2 regions of the Variovorax sp. 10L421 genome follow, and region 1 is predicted to be linked to the other one. Evidence: predicted binding sites of a transcription regulator. Region 1 holds the regulator's gene; the other holds the start of a gene.

Region 1 (11,228 bases):
CGACCCCAGCCTCACGCTCGACGGCTTCGTCAAGGCCGACCTGAGTTCTGTCGCCGCCATCGATGCGGCCGTGGCGCAATTGCCCGAACGCTTCGACGCGCTGTGCAACATCGCCGGCGTGCCCGGCACGGCGCCCGTGAAGCTGGTCGCCGACGTCAACTACCTGGGCCTGCGCCATCTGACCGAGCAGGCGCTGCCGCGCATCCCGCGCGGCGGTTCCATCGTCAACGTGGCCTCCATCCTCGGCGCCGAATGGCCGCAGCGACTGGCGCCGCACAAGGCCCTGGCCGCCGCGCAAGGCTTCGAGGCCGGTGCCCATTGGCTGCGCGACCATCCCGTGCCGCAGGAGACCTGCTACCAGTACTTCAAGGAAGCGCTGATCGTCTGGAGCGCCACGCAGTCGCAGAAATGGTTTCTGGAACACGGCGTGCGCATGAACTGCGTCGCGCCGGGGCCGGTTTTCACGCCGATCCTGGGCGACTTCGTGAGCATGCTCGGCCAGGAGCGGGTGCAGGCCGATGCGCACCGCATGCTGCGCCCCGGCTTCGCCGACGAGATCGCGCCGGTGATCGCGTGGCTGTGCAGCGATCAGGCGCGCTGGATCAGCGGCGCCAGCATCCCGGTCGACGGCGGCCTGGCATCGACATACATCTGAGCCGCGATGACCCACGCCGCCGCCATGCTCGACGTGGCGGCCGGCTGGCGGCGTGACTTGAGGTGGGCAAGTACCTTGCCGACGGGAAATGACCCCGCTGCGGCGCATTGGGTGGTAGGCCGTGATGGGCTTGAACCATCGACCAACGGATTATGAGTCCGCTGCTCTAACCAACTGAGCTAACGGCCCACTGGCCACGATTCTATTCGCCGCAGCGCCCTACTTGCGGTGGCTCAGCGCATTGCCGACCAGCCGCGACGTGATATCGACGATCTGGATCATGCGTTCATAGGGCATGCGCGTCGGTCCGATCACGCCCAGCGTGCCCACGACTTGCCCATCGACCTCGTAGTTGGCACTGACGATGGAAAGCTCCTCGAACGGCACGACCTGGCTTTCGCCGCCGATGAAGATGCGCACGCCTTCGGCCTTGCTCGACACATCGAGCAGACGCATCAGCTGGGCCTTTTGCTCGAAGAGTTCGAAGGCGCGGCGCAGTTGCCCCATGTCGCTGGAGAAATCGCTCACCGACAGCAGGTTGCGCTCGCCGGAGATCACGACTTCGTCTTCCTGCGCCTCGGTCAGCACCTCGGAGCTGACCTGCACCGCAGCCTGCATCAGGGCGGCGATCTCGCCGCGCAGCTTCTCGATCTCGGACTGGAGACGATCGCGCACCTGCTCGATGGTCAGGCCCGCATAGTGGGCATTGATGTAGTTCGAGGCCTCGACCAGTTGCGACTGCGAATAGTCGGCCTCCGGGAAGATCACCCTGTTCTGCACGTCGCCATCGGGCGAGACGATGATGACCAGCAGGCGCCGCTCGGAGAGCCGCAAGAACTCGATCTGCTTGAACACAGAAGCGCGCCGCGGCGCCATCACCACACCGACGAACTGCGACAGGTTCGACAGCAGGTTCGCCGCATTGGCGATCACCTTCTGCGGCTGGTCGGGCGCCAGGCTCGGCGTGCTCATCTGTTCGCGCTCGGCGGTCAGCATGGTGTCGACGAAGAGGCGGTAGCCGCGGTGCGTGGGGATGCGGCCGGCCGAGGTGTGCGGGCTGGCAATCAGCCCCAGCGCCTCGAGGTCGGACATGACGTTGCGGATGGTCGCGGGCGACAGGTCGAGCCCCGGCGAACGCGAGAGCGTTCGCGAGCCGACGGGTTGCCCGTCGGCGATATAGCGCTCGACGAGCGTCTTGAGCAGCAACTTGGCACGGTCGTCCAGCATTGCAAGATTTTAGTGTTGTAATTTGTGAGATATGACCTCTCGCTTTCGTCACGTCGCCCTGATCGGCAAATACCAGGCTTCCGGCGCCCGAGCGCAGGCGGATGCGCGCGACGGCGTCATGGAAGGCATCGGCACCTTCCTCGAATCGCAAGGCTGCACGGTGTTCGTCGAGCGCTCGACCTGCGAAGACGACGATGACGGCGCCCCCGCCCATCCGCGCTACGAAGCCCTGAGCGTCGAGGAAATCGGCCAGCGCTGCGACCTCGGCCTGGTGGTCGGCGGCGACGGCACCATGCTCGGCATCGGCCGGCAGCTCGCCAGCTACGGCATTCCGCTGATCGGCATCAACCGCGGCCGGCTCGGCTTCATCACCGACATCCCGCTCGACAACTACCAGGCCACGCTGATTCCGATGCTGGCCGGCGAGTACGAGGAGGACCACCGCAGCCTGATGCATGCACAGGTCGTGCGCGACGGCGCCTCGGTGTTCGACGCGCTCGCGATGAACGACGTGGTCGTGAACCGCGGCGCCACCTCCGGCATGGTCGAGCTGCGCGTGTCGGTGGGCCGCCATTTCGTGGCCAACCAGCGCGCCGACGGCCTGATCATCGCCACGCCCACGGGCTCGACCGCCTATGCGCTGTCGGCAGGCGGGCCGCTGCTGCATCCAGCGGTGCCGGGCTGGGTGCTGGTGCCGATCGCGCCGCACACCCTATCGAACCGTCCCGTGCTGCTGCCTGATGCCGACGAGATCGTGATCGAGCTGGTGGGCGGGCGCGACGCCAGCGCCAATTTCGACATGCAGTCGCTGGCCTCGCTCGCGATCGGCGACCGCGTGGTGGTGCGCCGCTCCGACTTCCGGGTGCGCTTCCTGCACCCGCGCGGCTGGAGCTATTTCGACACGCTGCGCAAGAAACTTCATTGGAACGAAGGGGGCTCCTGAAATGGCGCTGCGACGCATCGCACTGCGCGACTTCGTGATCGTGCGATCACTCGAACTCGACCTGTCCGGCGGCTTCACGGTATTGACCGGTGAGACCGGCGCGGGCAAATCCATCCTGATCGACGCACTGCAGCTGGCCCTGGGCAACCGCGCCGACGCGGGCGCCGTGCGCGAAGGCGCCGAGCGGCTCGACGTGAGCGCCGAATTCAACGCCGACCCGGCCCTGGACACGTGGCTCGACGAGGGCGGCTTCGAGGCCGGCGACGCGCTGCTGCTGCGCCGCACCGTCGACCTGCAGGGCCGCAGCCGCGGCTGGATCAACGGTAGCCCGGCCACGGCCACGCAATTGCGCGAACTCGGCGACCGTCTGCTCGACATCCACGGCCAGCACGCCTGGCAGAGCCTGACGCGGCCCGAAGCCGTGCGCGGCCTGCTCGACGCCTACGCGGGCGTGCGCACTGACGCGCTCGACGCCGCATGGCAGGGCTGGCGGCAGGCGCTTTCGGCGCTCGAACATGCGCGCTCGGCGCAAGACTCGCTGCAGCGCGAACGCGAACGGCTGCAGTGGCAGATCTCCGAAGTCGCCAAGCTCGCGCCGGGTGCCGACGAATGGGAAGAGCTGTCGACCAACCACTCGCGCATCTCCAACGCGCAAGCGCTGATCGACGCAGCCCAGGGCGCCAGCCAGGCGCTGGAAGACGACGACAGCGGCGCCCTCTCCGCGCTCTCGCGGGCGGCCACGCTGCTGCAGAACTGCGAGCACATCGAGCCCGAGTTCCGCGCGCTGGGCGAGGTGCTCGCCTCCTGCGTGGCGCAGGCTTCCGACGCGGCCCACACGCTGCACGGCTACCTGCGCGACGCCGACACCGATCCGCAGAGCCTGGCCGAGCTGGATGAACGCATGGGCCTGTGGATGTCGCTTGCGCGCCGCTACAAGCGCACACCCGCCGAGCTGCCGGCGCTGCTGGCCGGCTGGCAGGCCGAACTGCAGGCGCTCGATGCGCAAAGCGATCTCGAAGGCCTGGAGCGTGCCGAGCAAGGCGCGCAACAGGCCTACATGAAAGAAGCCAAGGCGCTGGGCAAGGCCCGCAAGCAGGCCGCCCCCCGCCTCGCCCAGGCCGTCACCGACGCCATGCAGGGCCTCGGCATGCAGGGCGGACGCTTCGACGTCGAACTGCAGCCGCTGGCACAGCCCAGCCGCGCCGGCCTCGAAGACGTGGCCTTCCTCGTTGCCGGCCACACCGGCAGCACGCCCCGGGCCATCGGCAAGGTGGCCTCGGGCGGCGAACTGTCGCGCATTGCGCTGGCCATCGCCGTCACGACCAGCCAGCTCGGCGCCGCGCAGACGCTGATCTTCGACGAGGTCGATGCCGGCGTCGGCGGGGCCGTGGCCGAGACGGTCGGGCGGCTCATGAAGCAGCTCGGCCGCGACCGCCAGGTGCTCGCCGTGACCCACCTGCCCCAGGTGGCCGCCTGCGCCGACCATCACCTCGTGGTGGCCAAGCGCCAGACGGCGGCGGCGGGCAAGGACGGCCCGCGCACCGAAAGCGGCGTGTCGCGCCTCGACGACGACAACCGCGCCAGGGAAATCGCCCGCATGCTGGGCGGCGAGAAGGTCTCGCAGACCTCGCTCGCGCATGCACGCGAGCTGCTCGGCCACAAGACTCCGGCGACCGCGCCATGAGCCTCGACCTCGTGCTCATCACGGGCATGTCGGGCTCCGGCAAGTCGGTGGCCCTGCACGCGCTGGAAGACGCTGGCTACTACTGCGTCGACAACCTGCCGCCCGAGCTGCTGACCCCGTTCGTCGCGCTGCAGCATGAGCAGCAGGCCACGCGGGTGGCCATCGCCATGGACGTGCGCAGCGGCGTCTCGCTGCCGATCGTTCCGCATCAGCTCGACGCGCTGCAGCGCGACGGCGAGATCTCGCTGCGTTCGCTGTTCCTCGACGCAACCACCGACGCCCTGCTGCGCCGCTATTCGGAAACCCGCCGCCGCCACCCGCTCTCGCGCCAGGAGGGCCGCACAGACGTGCCCGAGCAGCATCGCGTGCTGATGCAGGCGATCGAGCTCGAACGCGAGCTGCTGGCCGACCTGCGCGACGGCGCCGACGTGATCGACACCAGCCTGATCCGGCCTGCGCAGCTGCAGAGCTACATCAAGTCATTGATCTCCGCGCCCCAGAGCGCGCTGACGCTGGTGTTCGAGTCATTCGCCTTCAAGCGCGGCGTACCGCTCGATGCCGATTACGTGTTCGACGTGCGCATGCTGCCCAATCCGCACTACGTGCCCGCGCTGCGCCCGCTCACAGGCCGCGACGAGCCGGTGATCGAATGGCTGCGCGAGCACGACGACGTGGCACGCATGTACGACGACATCGAGCAGTTCCTTGCGCACTGGCTCGATGCGCTGGCGCGCGACCATCGCAGCTACGTGACTGTGGCCATCGGCTGCACGGGCGGGCAGCATCGTTCGGTGTTCCTGGTCGAGCAGCTGGCGCGCTCCTTCGGTGCGCGCTGGGGTGCGCTCAAGCGGCACCGCGAGCTCGACGCGGTCTGACTGCCTAAGCCTCGCTGCCCTCGAGCAGCTTGCGCATCGGCGCCGGCAGGCCCAGCCGGCCCCACTCGTCCGCACCGACCCAGCGCGCACCCTCGCCTTGCGGCTGGCCGCCCTGAAGCTTCAACGGGTGCAGGTGAAGGTCCTTGTGGGTCAGCACATGCACGAAGGCCGGCAGGTCCTGCAGGCCGCGCTGCGCAGTCGTCGGCAACACGGCCAGAAGGTCTTCGCGGCTGTCGAACACGGGCAGGCAATAAAGCCCCGCCCAGATGCCCTTCGACGGCCGCTTCTCCAGCCACACGCGGCCGTGCGCATCGCGCGCCAGCAGCACCCAGAGCGACTGGGCGCTGCGCTTGAGCTTGCGCGTCTTGACGGGATATCGCTCCGTCGCGCCTTCCCGCAGGGCCGCGCAGGTCTTGTTGACCGGGCAGATCATGCAGCTCGGCTTGCGCGGCAGGCAGACCGTGGCACCCAGGTCCATCACGCCCTGGGTGTAGTGCGCGATGGCTTCTTTCTGGTCGGCCGGAGGAAGCAATTGCGTCGCCAGATCCCACAGCGCACGCTCCTGCGCCGCCGAAGACATGTCGCCCGCGAAACCGAGCACGCGCGTCAGCACGCGCTTGACGTTGCCGTCGAGGATCGCCACGCGCTCGCCGAAGCAGAACGCCGCAATGGCCGCGGAGGTCGAGCGGCCGATGCCGGGCAAGGTGACGAGCTCGGCGGCGGTGCGCGGAAACTCGCCGCCGAAGCGCGCGACAACATCCTGCGCACAACGGTGCATGTTGCGCGCCCGGCTGTAGTAGCCCAGCCCGCTCCAGAGCCCGAACACCTCGTCCTCGGTGCCGGCGGCCAGCGCCTTCACGTCGGGAAATCGTTCGAGAAAGCGCGCGAAGTAGCCGAGCACCGTCGACACCTGCGTCTGCTGGAGCATCACCTCCGACAGCCAGACGCGGTACGGGTCGCGGGTGTTCTGCCACGGCAGCTGGCTGCGCCCGTGGCTGCGCTGCCAGCTCACGATCTGCGAGGCGAAATCGGGGGGCAATGGCAGGGTTGCAGCCGCCGTGGAGACGGAAACTTCAGGCCGCACGCAGCTCGCCGACAGTGGCCGCGGCCTGCGGCCTTCCGTGCTGCGCGATCATCGATGTGAACTCGCGCAGCTGCACATGAAGCTCGGTGAGGTTGCTCTCCTGAGAGGCAAGCTCGACCAGCCGCTCGTCGAGGTTGCCCGCCGCGCTCTGGATGCGCTCGATCGCCTCGATGCGCTTGCTGAAATTGCGGCGGCGCTCCTTGAGCTGCGCGTCGATCTGCGCGCTCGCACCCTTGCTCCAGCGCTCGACCTCGGTCATGGCCGCTTCGTTGACGAGCCGCAGCCGGCTGGCCAGCGCACGCACCAGCTTGTCGCAGAAATCGGCCTGCGCGAGCTTCAGCAGGTTGCCCACGCCCAGGTAGTGGATGTGGCTGCGCTCGATCTGGCCCAGCTCCTGTTCGAAGCCCGTCAGGTCGGGCTCGGCCGGCGCCTGCAGGGTGAAGCCCTGCTCGGCATTGAGCTGGCGGAAGGTGGCGTGCAGCATCGACTGGATCTCCGCCGTGGTCGCCTGCACTTCGCGCAGGTTGTTGCGCAGCGAGTCGAAGGTCTCGGCGTACACCTTGCGCACGTTGAACTTGACGCCGGGGCGCTTGAGCGCGGCCGACAGCCGCACCATGTCGGCCTTCAGCGCGGTACGGCCGAGCACGGCATATACCTCGCGCAGCAGCTTGCCCTGCACCGATCGCAGCGCCAGGATGCGCGTGTTGCTTCCTTCGAACTCGGTGTGCTCCTGGTCGATGCGCGCGCGCATGTGGCGGATCACCGAGACGTTCTTGCCGCGCAGCCCCTGCAGTTCGAGCGCCTGCTCGGACAGGTCGCGCTGGCGCACCTTCAGGATGCGCTCGGCCTCGGCGCGCAGCGCGGTCATGCCCGCGTCGACCGCCAGCCGCAGCATGGTTTCACGCTTGCCGAGCACGCCTTCGGCCAGCAGGGATTCGAGCGCCGGCAGACGGCTGGCCTCCAGCAACTGGCCGTCGTGCTGGATCTTGGCCTGCAGGCCCTTCTGCGCCGACACCGGCAGCACCTGCGCCAGCGGCACTTCGAGCAATCGGGCCGCGCCTTCGCGCTGGCGCTCGATCTGCTGCTCGATGTGGGCGGGCTGGCTCAGCGTATCCCACATCGTGTCGATCTTGTTGAGCACCACGAAGCGCGTGTCGTTGCCTTCGTCCTCGGTGATCAGGTGTTCGCGCCAGATCGAAAGATCAGAGCGCGTCACGCCGGTTTCAGCACCCAGGATGAAGACCACCGCATGGGCCTGCGGAATCAGGCTCACCGTGAGTTCGGGTTCGGCGCCGATCGCATTCAGGCCCGGAGTGTCGAGAATCACCAGCCCTTGCTCCAGCAGCGGATGCGGCATGTTCAGCACCGCATGGCGCCAGCGCGGGATCTCGACGCGGCCCTGCGCGTCCTGCGCCGGGTTGTCGTCGGGGGTATCGTCGTCCCAGAAACCCAGCGTGCGCGCTTCGTCCTTGGTGACCCAGCGCACCTCGGCCACCTTGCTCATGGCCTGCGCCAGCTGCTCGGCGTCGCCGACGTCGATGGAGATCTCGGTCCACCGCGCGGGTTTCTCGCGCCAGTGGGCCAACGAATGCGGCTCCAGGCGGGTTTCGATGGGCAGCAGGCGCAGCTTGGGCGCGAGCGCGGCGTCGTAGCCCAGCTCGGTCGGGCACATCGTGGTGCGGCCCGCGCTGGCCGGCATGATGCGCCGCCCGTAGCCGGCGAAGAAGATGGCGTTGATCAGCTCCGACTTGCCGCGCGAGAACTCGGCGACGAAGGCGACCATGACCTTGCTGGTGCGGATCTGCGTCTCGAGGCCGCGCAGGCGCTCCGCCACCGCCTGGTCGAGCAGCTCGTTCTCGGTCAGCCAGCGGGACAGCCACTGCAGCCGGTGGGCGAAATTGCTTCGCCAAGCGCCGTGCTGATCGAGTTGTTGGTTGAAAGAGCGGCTCAAGGGAAATATGTAAGAAACAACTTACAAATATAGCATCGGGAGGTGGCAACAACCGTTTCTAGATTGTTTCTCTCGTCGGATTGTGACGCTTACTTCTGGCACTTGGGGCAGTAATAGGTGGAGCGCTGTCCCTGACGCAGCAGGCGGATCGGCGTTGCGCAAACCCGACAGGGTTCGCCCGCGCGGCCATAGACGGTCGCTTCGAGCTGGAAATAGCCATTCTGGCCGTCCACATTGGAGAAATCGCGCAGCGTGCTGCCGCCCTTCTCCACCGCCCGGGCCAGGATCTCACGCACCGCCGCATGGAGCCGGGCCGCCCGCGGGCGGCTGATGCGCGCGGCCGACAGCGTCGGCCGGATGCCCGCCTGGAACAGCGCCTCCGACGCGTAGATGTTGCCCACGCCTACCACCACGTCGCCCGCCAGCAGCACCTGCTTGACGGCGCTCCTGCGCTTCTTGAGGCCGGCATGGAAGGCATCGAGGTCGAAGGCGTCGCCCAGCGGCTCCATGCCCAGCCCGCCGAGGAGCTTGATGGCCCACGGGGCGGCCTCGTCGTCCACGTAGACCACCGCGCCGAAGCGGCGCGGATCGTTGAGCCGCAGCGTGCCCCGGTCGGTGACCAGGTCGAAATGGTCGTGCGGCCCGGGCAGCGGCAGCGCCGCGTCGAAACGCAGGCTGCCAGACATGCCCAAGTGCAGCAGCAGGATGCCGCGGTCGAGGTCGATCAGCAGGTATTTGCCGCGCCGCCGCACCTCGCGCACCTGCCGCCCGACCAGCGCCTCGGGCAGCACCATCAGCGCCCAGCGCAGGGGCTTGCCGATGTGCACCGCGTCGATGCGCGCGCCCGCGATGCGGTCGGCAAAGCCGCGGCGGGTGACTTCGACTTCGGGCAGTTCAGGCATGAAAGTAAATCTCCGGCAAACGCCAGCGGTAACGAGGCCCCAGGGGGCGCTCATTCGGGAGCCTCGATTATTATGGTCGGATGAATCTTTCGCCCCGCCGACACCGCCTTGCGGCGGCCGCGTCCCTCGCCTTGCTGGCCTGTGCGGTTCACGCACAATCCTCCGCCCCTGCAGCTCCTGGCAGCCCCGTGCTGACCATCGAACACTCGGCTCAGCCGAAGCCCGCAGTCAAGCCCAAGGGCACTGCGGCCAAGGCGGCCAGCGAACCCGCACCGCAGCCGTCTGCGCTGACGGCCGACCTGTTCTATGAAATCCTGATGGGCGAGATGACCGCCCGCTCCGGCGACCCCGGCTCCGGCTACGCGCTGGTGCTCGATGCCGCTCGCCGGCTGCGCGACGGCAAGCTGTTCCAGCGTGCGGTCGAGATCGCCCTGCAATCGCGCTCGGGCGATGCGGCGCTCGCCGCGGCGCGGGCCTGGCAGGAAGCCCTGCCGACCTCGCGCGACGCGCGCCGCATCGAGCTTCAGATCCTGATCGCGCTGAACCGCATCGGCGAAACCGTCGAGCCGCTGCGCGCCGAAGTGGCTGCAACCTCGCAAGTCGAACGTCCGCTGCTCATGGCCGTGATCGCACGCAACTACGCGCGCGCCTCGGACAAGAAGCTGGCCGCCTCGGTGGTCGAGCAGGCCCTGGTCGACGAACTGAAGAGCCCGACCAGCGGCGGACTGGCCTGGGCTACCGTCGGCCGTCTGCGCCTCAATGCAGGCGATGCCTCCGGCGCCCTGGAGGCTGCGCGCAAGGGCCAGGAGATCGACCCGGCCTCCGATGCGCCTGCGGCGCTGGCGCTCGAGATGATCGACCCCGGCCAGCCGCTCGCCGAGCCGATCGTCACGCGCTACCTGAGCAGCAACCCGAAGGCCGCGCCCGACCTGCGCATCGCCTATGCGCGCGTGCTGGTCGAGAACCGGCGCTTCAACGACTCCGCCGCGCAGCTCCAGGTGCTGACCACGTCGCGACCGGAACTTGCGGAGCCATGGCTGCTGCTCGGCAGCCTCCAGATGCAGGCCAGGCAGGATGCCGCGGCCGAGACCTCGATCAAGCGCTTCATCGAACTGTCGGCCAACCGCGGCGGCAACAAGGACGCCGACGACGCTGCCGACCGCAAGCGAGGGGTGTCGCAGGCGTACTTTGCGCTGTCGCAACTGGCGGAGCGGCGCAAGGACTTCACAGCGGCCGAGCGCTGGCTCGCGCGCGTCGATGGGGCCGACGAGCTGGTGGCCGCGCAGACCCGCCGCGCGGCCCTGCTGGCCCGCCAGGGCAAGCTGCCCCAGGCGCGCGAAATGATCCGTGGCCTGCCCGAGCGCACGCCCGACGACAAGAAGCAAAAATTCCTTGCCGAAGTGCAGCTGCTGCGCGACGCGAAGCAGTACCAGGCGGCCTACGACATGCTCGCCCAGGCCTCGGCGAAATCGCCGGACGACGGCGACCTCGTCTATGACCAGGCCATGGTCGCCGAGAAGCTCAATCGCCTCGACGACATGGAACGCCTGCTGCGCCGACTTATCGAGCTCAAGCCCGAGAGCCAGAACGCATACAACGCGCTGGGCTACTCGTTCGCCGATCGCAAGATCCGGCTCGACGAGGCGCGCACGCTGATCCAGAAGGCGGTGCAACTGGCGCCCGAAGATCCGTTCATTGCCGACAGCCTGGGCTGGGTCGAGTTCCGGCTCGGCAACACGACCGAGGCGATCCGCATCCTCGAGGCGGCCTACAAGACGCGGCCCGATCCCGAAATCGGTGCTCATTTCGGCGAAGTCCTGTGGAGCACCGGCCAGAAGGACCGCGCGGTCACGGTCTGGAAGGAAGCCCTGCTGAGCGATGCCGAGAACGAGACGCTGCAGGAAACG
Region 2 (11,228 bases), on a different contig from region 1:
AAGCCCGGCGCAAGCCGGGCTTCTTTCATTTCGCGAGACACCGCGGATCCGGCTCTGCCGGTCCGCAGGTGTCGCCCCCGGTTGGGGGGTAGGCGTAGCGGACACGAAGTGCCGCGCAGCCTGGGGGCGAGCCAATTACATGCCCATGCCGCCCATGCCACCCATGCCGCCCATGTCGGGCATGCCACCGCCGGCAGCGCCTTCGTCCTTGGGTGCGTCAGCAACCATGGCTTCGGTCGTCAGCAGCAGCGAGGACACCGAAGCGGCGTTCTGCAGTGCGGTGCGCGTGACCTTCGTCGGGTCCAGGATGCCCAGCTCGAGCATGTCGCCGTACGTGTCGTTCGCAGCGTTGAAGCCGTAGTTGCCCTTGCCGGCCAACACAGCGTTCACCACCACCGAGGCTTCGCCGCCGGCGTTGTTCACGATTTCGCGCAGGGGTGCTTCGATGGCCTTGAGCACCAGCTTGACGCCGGCGTCCTGGTCGGCGTTGTCGCCCTTGATCGAGTCGCCCACGGCTTGCTTGGCACGCAGCAGAGCCACGCCGCCGCCAGCCACAACGCCTTCTTCCACTGCAGCGCGGGTAGCGTGCAGGGCGTCTTCGACGCGAGCCTTCTTTTCCTTCATTTCGACTTCGGTGGCGGCGCCAACCTTGATCACGGCAACACCGCCGGCCAGCTTGGCCACGCGCTCTTGCAGCTTTTCACGGTCGTAGTCGCTCGTGGCTTCTTCGATCTGCACGCGCACTTGCTTCACGCGGGCTTCGATGTCGCCAGCGGCGCCAGCGCCGTCGATGATGATCGTGTTTTCCTTGCCCACTTCGATGCGCTTGGCTTGACCCAGGTCGGCCAGCGTCACCTTTTCGAGCGTCAGGCCCACTTCCTCAGCGATGACCTTGCCGCCCGTCAGGATGGCGATGTCTTCCAGCATGGCCTTGCGGCGGTCGCCGAAGCCAGGTGCCTTCACAGCCACGACCTTCAGGATGCCGCGGATCGTGTTCACGACCAGCGTAGCCAGGGCTTCGCCCTCGACTTCTTCGGCAATGATCAGCAGCGGACGGCCAGCCTTGGCGACTTGTTCCAGCGTGGGGAGCAGGTCGCGGATGTTGCTGATCTTCTTGTCGAACAGCAGCACGAAGGGGTTGTCCAACAGCGCCGATTGCTTCTCGGGGTTGTTGATGAAGTAGGGCGACAGGTAGCCGCGGTCGAACTGCATGCCTTCGACGACGTCGAGTTCGCTGTCCAGCGACTTGCCGTCTTCCACGGTGATCACGCCTTCCTTGCCGACCTTGTCCATCGCGTCAGCGATGAGCTTGCCGATGGTTTCGTCGCTGTTGGCCGAGATCGAGCCGACTTGAGCGATTTCCTTCGACGTGGTGGTGGGCTTGGAAGCCTTCTTCAGCTCGGCGACCAGGGCCGTCACGGCCTTGTCGATGCCGCGCTTCAGGTCCATCGGGTTCATGCCGGCAGCCACCAGCTTGAAACCTTCGCGAACGATGGCTTGTGCCAGCACGGTCGCGGTGGTGGTGCCGTCACCGGCGTTGTCCGAAGTCTTGGAAGCCACTTCCTTCACGAGCTGCGCGCCCATGTTCTGGAGCTTGTCCTTGAGTTCGATTTCCTTGGCGACCGACACACCGTCCTTGGTGACGGTGGGGGCGCCGAACGAGCGCTCGAGCACCACGTTGCGGCCCTTGGGGCCCAGGGTCACCTTGACTGCGTTGGCCAGGATGTTCACACCCTCGACCATGCGTGCGCGGGCTTCACCGCCGAAGACTACGTCTTTTGCTGCCATGTTTGTTTACTCCGAATGGGATATTTGAATTACTTCTCGACGACCGCGAACAGGTCGTCTTCCTTCATGACCAGCAGTTCGTCGCCGCCGACCTTGACGGTCTGGCCGCTGTACTTGCCGAACAGGACGCGGTCGCCGACCTTGACAGTCAGTGCGGCCAGCTCGCCCTTGTCGTTGCGCTTGCCCGGGCCCACGGCCAGGACTTCACCCTGATCGGGCTTTTCAGCGGCTGCGTCGGGGATGACGATGCCGGAGGCGGTCTTGGTTTCGCTGTCAACACGCTTGACGATCACGCGATCGGCCAAAGGACGAAGTTTCATTGCATCTCCTGGATGTATGGATAAGAAACGGATTTGTGGTCGGGTGCCGGACCGGAGGCCGGCAGCCCATCGACTGGAAGCGAGGCTGTTAGCACTCATCAGCAGCGAGTGCTAATCATAAGGGCAATCGGCGGGCTTTCAAGGGGTTCTGCAGCCGCCTACAACTGGTCCGTAGGCACAAACCACGAGAACAGCAGCAGCTGCAGCCGCGTCAGCATGCTCGAATCCGGTTCGCTGTCGAGCACCTCGTTGTGGACGTCGCCGGTGCCGATCCACTGGACGTTCTGGCCGTCGGGCTTGAGCACCACGCGGTAGACGCCCTCGATGTCGTCGAGCTCGTAGGCGAATAGCAGCGCCTGCGTCAGGTCGAAGCTTCGCACGGCTATGCCGAATTCGGTGTTCAGCCGGGCGGAACGCGGGTCGAGGTTCATGGAGCCGAGCAGCACCCACTGGCGGTCGACCAGTGCCAGCTTGGCATGCAGGCGGCCGCGGGCCTTCTTGAGCAGGTCGCGGAACTGGCCGCTGCGCCGCAGCTGCCGGGTGCTGACTTCGTACAGGTTCACGCCCAGCTTGAGCATGTCGACGCGGTAGCGGTTGTAGTTGATGTTGACCAGCGGCTCGTCGCTGTCGGCCAGCGAATTGGTGATGACGGTGATGTTCACACCGTGCTCACGCCCCATGCGGATGCGTTCCATGCCCTCGTCGCCTGGAATGAAGTAGGGCGAGATCACCACCACGTTCGACCTGGCCGTGGCCAGCATCTCGTGGAAGCGCTGTGCCAGCGGCTCCATGGGTTGCGCCATGACGCCCAGCGCCTTGTTGGGACTGTCGGCGGAGGCGTGGGCCTCGGCGCGCATCCACTTGGCCTCGTCGATTCGGGCAAGCTGGGCGCCCAGCGGCAGGTCGCCGAGCAGGTCGGTGGGAGGCAGCGGGTCGGGCGGCGGTGCGTGGGCCGGGGAGGTTGCTTCCTCGAAATCGGCTTTCAGCGCCTGCGGCGTGCTGCTGGTGCCGGCCACCCGCTGCAGGGGGTAGACCACGTCGCTGTTCCAGTAGGTGTCGAAGATGGCGGCTGACTCGGGGACCACCGGGCCGACCAGCAGCAGCTCGAAATCGATGAAGTTCGCGCTCTCGCTGCGCAGGAAATACTCGTCGGCCAGGTTGCGGCCGCCCGCGATGGCCATGGCGCCGTCGGCCACGAACAGCTTGTTGTGCATGCGGTGGTTGAGGCGCCGGAAGTCGGTGAAGAACTCCAGCCACCGCCCCGACGAGTGGTCGCGCGCGTTCACGAACGGGTTGAACAGCCGGATCTCGGCATTGGGCTCGGCGGCGAGGCCGAGCAGCAGGCGGTCCATGCCGGCCGTGTAGAAGTCGTCGAGGAGCAGCCGCACGCGCACGCCGCGCCGGGCGGCATTGCGCATTTCGCGCAGCAGCAGGCGGCCGGTCTTGTCGTTGCCGAGCTGGTAGGTCTGGATGTCGAGCGACGACTTCGCGCGCCGCATCAGCTCCAGCCGGGCGTCGAGCGCAAAAGAGGCCTCGATCAGCGGCCGCATGCTGCTCAGGCCGTCGGGCGGGGAGTCGAGGCTGACGGCGGCGCGGCCGAGCTCGGTGGCGGGCGAGGCCGCAATCGCCAGGGTGGGCGATTCAGGCGTGCGCGGTGGGAGCCCCGCGCAGCCGGCCAGCGCAATGGCAGCCGCGAGGACCATCAGCCGCAGAGCCGGACCGCTCAGTGCGGGAAACAGAAAGGCGATGAGCTTGAGCATGAGGGCTTGCCAACGCACGGGAAGCGTGCGGGCGGCATGGTAGCCGGTTCGCCCTGGACCCGCAGACGCAATTCCGCAACGTAACACCCTTCATCGGAGCGGTGATTGGGGAGGCACAAATAAGTCACGCAATAAAATGCGAATCATTCTTAATAATATTTGTAATGAGGCCGGGATGAAGAGGTTGGAGGCGCGGCGCAAGGCTGCATCGGTGCTGATAGGGTGTCTGGCGATCTGCACACAGCGCGAGGTGCTGGCCCAGGCGACGAATGCGGGCTCGCTGCCGGAAGTACGGGTCGACGCGAATGCCGAAACCGAGACGGCGACCACGCCGGTGATCGGCTACCGCGCGAAAAATGCGGTCACCGCCACCAAGACCGACACGCCGCTGTCTGAAACGCCTCAGTCCGTGACCGTGATCACGCGCGACCAGATGGTCGACCAGGGCGCGGCCAATGTACAGGACGCGCTCAACTACGCGGCCGGCGTACGTTCCGATGCCTACGGACTCGATTCCCGCACCGACTCCGTGCGGGTGCGCGGCGCCTATCCCGACGTCTACCTCGACGGCCTGCGCCAGGCCTACGGCTACTACACCAGCACCACCCGCACCGAGCCCTACACGCTGGAGCGCCTCGAAGTGCTGCGCGGCCCCTCGGGCATGCTGTTCGGCGCCGGCACGGCCGCCGGCGTGGTCAACATGGTCAGCAAGCGGCCGCTGCAGGAGGCCCAGCGCGAAGTGGGCGTGCAGTTTGGCAGCTTCGGCCGCAAGCAGATCCAGGCCGACCTCACCGGCCCGCTGAACGCCGACGGCTCACTGTCGTACCGCCTGATCGCGCTGCAGCGCAAGTCCGGCACGCAGGTCGACCACGTGCCCGACGACCGCAGCGTGATTGCGCCCTCGCTGACCTGGCGGCCCAATGCCATGACCTCGCTGACGCTGCAGGGCCTCTGGCAGAAGGACAAGAGCGGCAGCAGCTCGCAGTTCCTGCCGTGGGAGGGCACCTTGCTGCCGAACCCGAACGGACGCCTGCCGAGCAGCCGCTTCATCGGCGAGCCGGGCGACTACTACGACAGCGAGCGCAAGACCTTCGGCTGGCAGTTCGAGCACAAGTTCGACGACAGCTGGACCTTCCGCCAGAACTTCCGCTACGCGCGCAACGAAAACGACAACCGCTACCACTACGGCAGTTCGTTCAGCGGATTCGACAGCTGGTCCACCGACCCGGTCTTCAAGCGCGTGCTCGGCCGCTACTACGACAGCCAACTGACCCGCAATCGCACGCAGACGCTCGACAACCACGTCGAGGGCCGCTTCCAGACCGGCGCGCTGAAGCACACGCTGCTCGTGGGCGCGGACTTCGCGCGCCAGCGCGAGAACGTCTGGGGCGGCACCACCTTCGACACCATCGACGTCTACGCGCCGGTCTACGGCCATCTCGACGAGCCCGTGCGCGATGCGAGGCCGCGCACCCGCCAGCGACAGACGGGCGTCTACCTGCAGGACCAGGTCAGGCTCGACAACTGGATCTTCGTGGCGGGCCTGCGGCAAGACAGGGCCGTGTCCAGTGCCGCGGGAAGCAACGAGGAAAAGAGCAGCGCCACCACCAAGCGCTTCGGGCTGATGTACGCCTCGCCGTCGGGATGGTCGCCGTACCTGAGCTACAGCGAGTCGTTCACGCCGCAGTCGCCGCGCGAAGGCCGCATCTTCACGCCGTTGCGCGGCGAGCAGTGGGAAGCCGGCGTCAAGTACGAGCCCAGGGACCGCGCCCTGGCCTTCAGCGCAGCGGTGTACGACCTGCGCGAGAAGAACCAGATCGTCGAGGAGCAGCCCAACGTGTTCTCGCAGCGCGGCCTGACGAAGACGAAGGGCGTGGAACTCGAGGCCAAGGGCTCGGCCGGCCCGAACCTCGACCTGATCGCCCACTACAACTACACCGATGCCGACGCGCAGATCGAAGGCCTGCCCAAACACCAGGCCAGTTTCTGGGCGAAGTACAGGTTTTCCATCGGCGGCGTGAACGGTTTTTCCGCCGGCGCCGGCGTGCGCCTGATGAGTTCGTTTCGCGACACGCAGTTCGGCACCGGTCCGCGCGTGCCGGGCATCGCGCTGGCCGACCTCGTGTTCGCCTATGAGACCGACCGCTGGCGCTATGCGCTCAACATCAACAACGTGACCGACAAGATCTACTTCAGCACCTGCCTGTCGCGCGGCGACTGCTGGTATGGCTCGCGCCGCAACATCGTCGCGAGCGCGACCTATCGCTTCTAGAACACGACCTTCAGGAACAGCCCCCACATGAACAGCCGAAAAATCAAGACCTGGGCCTGGGTGCACAAGTGGAGCAGCCTCGTGTGCACGGTGTTCATGCTGCTGCTGTGCATCACGGGCCTGCCGCTGATCTTCCATCACGAGATCGGCCATCTGCTGGGCACCGAGGTCGAGGCGCCGAAGATGCCCGCGGGCGCGCCGCGCGTGAGTCTCGACCGCGTGCTCGACATCGCGAAGTCGAAGCACCCCGGCCGCGTGGTGCAGTTCGTCTCACAGCCCGAGGACGACGACGGCCTGTGGTTCGTCACGCTCACGCCCACGCCGCAAGCCACGGAGGACTTCAAGTCGGTCGCGATCGACGCGCGAACGGGCGAGGTGCTCGCGCAGCCGAAGTTCGACGAGGGCTTCATGTACGTGATGTTCAAGCTGCACGTCGACTTGTTCGCGGGATTGGCGGGCAAGCTCTTCCTCGGCTTCATGGGCCTGCTGCTGCTGGTGGCCATCGTCTCGGGCGTGGTGCTGTATTCACCCTTCATGCGCAAGCTCGACTTCGGCACGGTGCGGCGCGAGAAGCGCCCGCGCCTGAAGTGGCTCGACCTGCACAACCTGCTTGGCATCGTCACGCTGGTGTGGCTGTTCGTGGTGGGCTCCACGGGCATGATCAACACCTGGGCCGACCTGCTCATCAAGTACTGGCAGCACGACCAGCTCAGTTCGCTGCTCGCGCCCTACAAGAACGAACCCATCGTGGCGGTGAACGAGCGTGCCTCGGTGCAGCGCTCGATGGACGCCGCGATGCAGAAGACGCCCGGCATGAAGCTGTCGTTCATTGCCTTCCCCGGCACATCGTTCTCGAGCCCGCACCACACGACCTTCTTCGTGCGTGGCAACGAGCCCTTCACATCGAAGCTGTTCCAGCCGGTGCTGGTCGATGCCAAGACAGCGGAGGTGACTGCGGTGCCGAAGCTGCCCTGGTACCTCATGGCGCTGCTGGTGTCGCAGCCGCTGCACTTCGGCGACTACGGCGGCATGCCGATGCAGATCATCTGGGCGCTGCTCGACGTAGCGACCATCATCGTGCTGGGCAGCGGGTTGTACCTGTGGCTCAAGCGGGGCAACCCCGTGCCCGCGTCCCCGAGGGCCGCGGCGCATGAAGCGCGCGTCTCCGGCGGCACTGCACAACCCGAGCCGGCATCGGCCATGAAGGTGCAGGCATGACGCAGCACCGGAGCTTCTGGCGCATGTGGGGCTGGCCGACGGTGCTGGGCCTGCTGACGACCTTCGGGCTGATCTCGGCGCTCTTCAGCGACGGCGGGCTGGGCGACGTCCTGGCCTGGATCACGCTGGGCATCCCGGTCGTGGTGGGTGCCTGGCATGCCTGGCGCAAGGCGCCGGCCCGCTAGTTTTCCCTGAGAGTCGCGCCACCGCGACATGCGCGGCCGGCATGCCGAAGCAGAATCGGCGCGATGAAACTTGCGCCCGTCGCCGCCGCCTGCCTTCTCTTGCTGGGTGTTCCGCTGGCCGCGCAGGCCCAGCAGGAGCCGCCGGCCGATCCAGGCGCCAGCGGCGCGCGCCTGCGCGAGATCACCGTCTCCACGCCGCGCGGCGAGGTTGCGCCCTTCAACGTGCCCGGCTCGGTCGACCGCGTCGACGGCGACGAGGTGCGCGACAGCCGCCTGCAGGTCAACCTCTCCGAAAGCCTGGGCGCGGTGCCGGGGCTGCAGGTGCAGAACCGGCTGAACTACGCGCAGGACCTGCAGCTGTCCATCCGCGGCTTCGGTGCGCGCTCGACCTTCGGCGTGCGCGGCGTGCGGCTCTATGTCGATGGCATTCCTGCGACCTTGCCCGATGGACAGGGGCAGACCTCGAACATCGACATCGGCTCGCTGGACCGCGTCGAGATCCTGCGCGGGCCGTTCTCCGCGCTGTACGGCAACTCCTCGGGCGGTGTGCTGCAGGCGTTCACCGCCTCGGGCGAGGGGCCGCCACGGCTGTCGTACTCGCTCGCGGGCGGCAGCTTCGGCACCTGGCGGCAGTCGCTGCAGCTCAGCGGGTCGCAGGGCGCGGTCGACTACCTGCTCGGCGCGAGCCGCTTCCATACCGACGGCTGGCGCGAGCACAGCGCCGCGCGGCGCGACATCGAAAACGGCAAGCTCGGCATCGCGCTCGACAACGGCGACAGGCTCACGCTGGTCTTCAACAGCGTGCGCGTCGACGCGCAGGACCCGCTGGGCCTCACGGCCGACCAGTACGCGCTGGCGCCGCGCAACGCGCCGCTGGCCACGCAGTACGACACCCGCAAGACGGTCGAGCAGATACAGGCCGGCCTGCTGTACGAGCGTCGCATCAACGCAGAGCAGGGGCTGCGCCTGATGGTCTACGGCGGCGAGCGAAAGACCACGCAGTACCAATCGATTCCGGTGTCGGCGCAGCAGAACCCGTTGCACGCGGGCGGCGTGATCGACCTGTCGCGGCAGTACGGCGGTGTCGACATTCGCTGGAATGCTGCGTTGACCCTGGCCGATCGGCCCTTCGACGTGGTGGCCGGCCTGGGCTACGACAGCCTGCGCGAAAAGCGCCGCGGCTACGAGAACTACCTCGGCCGCGTCGCGGCGCCCGTGCTGGGCGTGCAGGGCCGTCTGCGGCGCAACGAGCTCAACGACGTCTGGAACCTCGATCCCTACGCGCAAGCGACCTGGCGCTTCGCCGAGCGCTGGACGCTCGAAGCCGGCGTGCGCCGCAGCAGCGTGCACTTCAACTCGCAGGACCGCTACATCGTCGGCACGAACCGCGACGACAGCGGCAGTGCGCGCTACAGCAAGACCCTGCCGGTGGCCTCGCTGCGCTACCAGGCGACGCCCGACCTGGCCCTGTACGGCTCCATCGGCCGCGGCTTCGAGACGCCGACACTGAACGAACTTTCCTATCGGGCAAATGGCGCGAGCGGGCTCAACTTCGCGCTGCGGCCGGCGGTGAACGACAGCATCGAACTCGGCGCCAAGGCGCGGCTTGCCGGTGGCCTGCTGACGGCAGCGCTGTTCCAGACCCGCACGCGCGACGAGATCGTGACGGACACCAACGTCGGCGGCCGTGCCACCTTCCAGAACGCGGGGCGCACGAAGCGCAACGGCTTTGAGCTGGGCTGGCAGCATGAGACCGCGAACCACTGGCGCACGCAACTGGCCTACACGTGGCTGGACGCGACCTACCGCGACGCCTTCTGCTCGCCGTCACCGTGCGCGGCGGCCAACACCGTCGCCGCGGGCAACCGCATTCCCGGCATCGCGCGGCAGTCGCTGTTCGCATCGCTGGGCTGGGTGCCGCCCGAAGGCTGGCGCGCCGGCGTCGAGATGCGCGCGCTGGGGCGCATCCAGGCCAACGATGCCAACACCGCGAGCGCGCCGGGCTATGCCGTCGCGGCGGTGTATGCGGGCTACCTGAAGAAATGGGAGCGCTGGGAGTTCAATGCCTTCGCGCGTGTCGACAACCTGTTCGACCGGCGCTACGTGGGCTCGGTCATCGTCAACGAGGGCAATGCGCGCTATTACGAGCCCGCGCCGGGCCGCAACTGGACGGTGGGCCTGAGCGGCGCGTACCGCTTCTGACGACCCACCGCCGGTTCTTGTCGCTTACTTGAGGCCGGCTGCCGCGCGCAGTGCGGCGGCCTGCGTCGTCGCTTCCCAGGTGAACTCGGGCTCCTCGCGGCCGAAGTGGCCGTAGGCGGCGGTCTTCTGGTAGATCGGGCGCAGCAGGTCGAGCATCTGGATGATGCCCTTCGGACGCAGGTCGAAGAACTCGCGCACGAGCTCGGCGATCTTGTCGTCAGGAATCACGCCGGTGCCTTCGGTGTAGACCGTGATGTTCATCGGCTGCGCCACGCCGATGGCGTACGCCACCTGGATCTGGCACTGGCGCGCCAGGCCCGCGGCCACGATGTTCTTGGCCACGTAGCGTGCGGCATAGGCGGCCGAGCGGTCGACCTTCGACGGGTCCTTGCCCGAGAACGCGCCGCCGCCGTGCGGGCAGGCGCCGCCGTAGGTGTCGACGATGATCTTGCGGCCCGTGAGGCCGCAGTCGCCCTGCGGGCCGCCGATGACGAAGCGGCCGGTCGGATTGATCAGGTAGCGCGTGTCCTTGAGCCATTCCTTCGGCAGCACGGGCTTGATGATCTCCTCGATGATGGCTTCGTTGAACGAGGCCTTCATCTTGGTCGGCGTCTCGCTCTGGTCTGGGCTGTGCTGCGTGGAGAGCACCACGGTGTCGATGCTGTGCGGCTTGCCGTCGACGTAGCGCATCGTGACCTGGCTCTTGGCGTCGGGGCGCAGGAAGGGCAGGCGGCCGTCCTTGCGCAGCTGTGCCTGGCGCTCGACGAGGCGGTGCGCGTAGTAGATGGGCGCGGGCATCAGCTCGGGCGTCTCGTCGCAGGCGTAGCCGAACATCAGGCCCTGGTCGCCGGCGCCGGTGTTCAGGTGGTCGTCGCTCGCGTGGTCCACGCCCTGGGCGATGTCGTTGGACTGCTTGTCGTAGCAGACCATCACCGCGCAGCCCTTGTAGTCGATGCCGTACTCGGTGTTGTCGTAGCCGATGCGCTTGATGGTGTCGCGCGCGACCTGGATGTAGTCGACGTGCGCGTTGGTCGTGATCTCGCCGGCGAGCACCACGAGGCCGGTGTTGGTCAGCGTCTCGGCGGCCACGCGGCTGCGCGGGTCCTGCTCGAAGATCGCGTCCAGGATCGCGTCGGAGATCTGGTCGGCAACCTTGTCGGGGTGGCCTTCGGAAACCGATTCGGAAGTGAAGAGGAAGTCGTTCGCCATTTTGTTCAAAGCTCCTTGAAGTGATTTGGCGCGTTGCCAACTCTGCGGAGCCCTGGCGAACGCTTTAGCAGATGTCGATGAATCGACGGGCACAATCGCTTTCGCGCTTGTGTTTGTCGCCCTGCAAGTTGTTCCGTAACTCGGCGACAATTTGGATTCTATTCGAGCCGCGCATACCATGCGCGCGCGTCCGTTTTTTGACCCTCCCGCTTTCAATGATCACCCTGTTTCGCCTGCTCGCCCGCGTGCCGATGCCGTTGATGCATCGGCTCGG

What was found. The regulator HrcA, encoded in region 1, represses chaperone genes, less so after heat shock. The targets are predictions, from matches to a motif close to TTAGCACTCNNNNNNNNNGAGTGCTAA.
Region 2: AC1DFC_RS15490 (co-chaperone GroES) is a predicted target of HrcA. The motif match lies at 2,197-2,223, and genes of this name have one in related genera.

The regions. Positions count from the first base shown of each region.
Region 1 covers NZ_JBFTJJ010000035.1:24,497-35,724, forward strand. The annotation lists gene AC1DFC_RS27780 (coniferyl-alcohol dehydrogenase) at 1-655, shown strand, start outside; tRNA gene AC1DFC_RS27785 (tRNA-Ile) at 768-844, opposite strand; gene hrcA (heat-inducible transcriptional repressor HrcA) at 875-1,882, opposite strand; gene AC1DFC_RS27795 (NAD kinase) at 1,914-2,825, shown strand; gene recN (DNA repair protein RecN) at 2,827-4,509, shown strand; gene rapZ (RNase adapter RapZ) at 4,506-5,384, shown strand; gene mutY (A/G-specific adenine glycosylase) at 5,389-6,423, opposite strand; gene AC1DFC_RS27815 (dynamin family protein) at 6,458-8,419, opposite strand; gene mutM (bifunctional DNA-formamidopyrimidine glycosylase/DNA-(apurinic or apyrimidinic site) lyase) at 8,509-9,321, opposite strand; gene AC1DFC_RS27825 (tetratricopeptide repeat protein) at 9,402-11,228, shown strand, end outside.
Region 2 covers NZ_JBFTJJ010000010.1:138,267-149,494, reverse strand. The annotation lists gene groL (chaperonin GroEL) at 136-1,788, opposite strand; gene AC1DFC_RS15490 (co-chaperone GroES) at 1,818-2,108, opposite strand; gene AC1DFC_RS15485 (phospholipase D family protein) at 2,267-3,868, opposite strand; gene AC1DFC_RS15480 (TonB-dependent siderophore receptor) at 4,044-6,140, shown strand; gene AC1DFC_RS15475 (PepSY-associated TM helix domain-containing protein) at 6,168-7,358, shown strand; gene AC1DFC_RS15470 (hypothetical protein) at 7,355-7,543, shown strand; gene AC1DFC_RS15465 (TonB-dependent receptor) at 7,607-9,745, shown strand; gene metK (methionine adenosyltransferase) at 9,770-10,954, opposite strand; gene AC1DFC_RS15455 (lysophospholipid acyltransferase family protein) at 11,170-11,228, shown strand, end outside.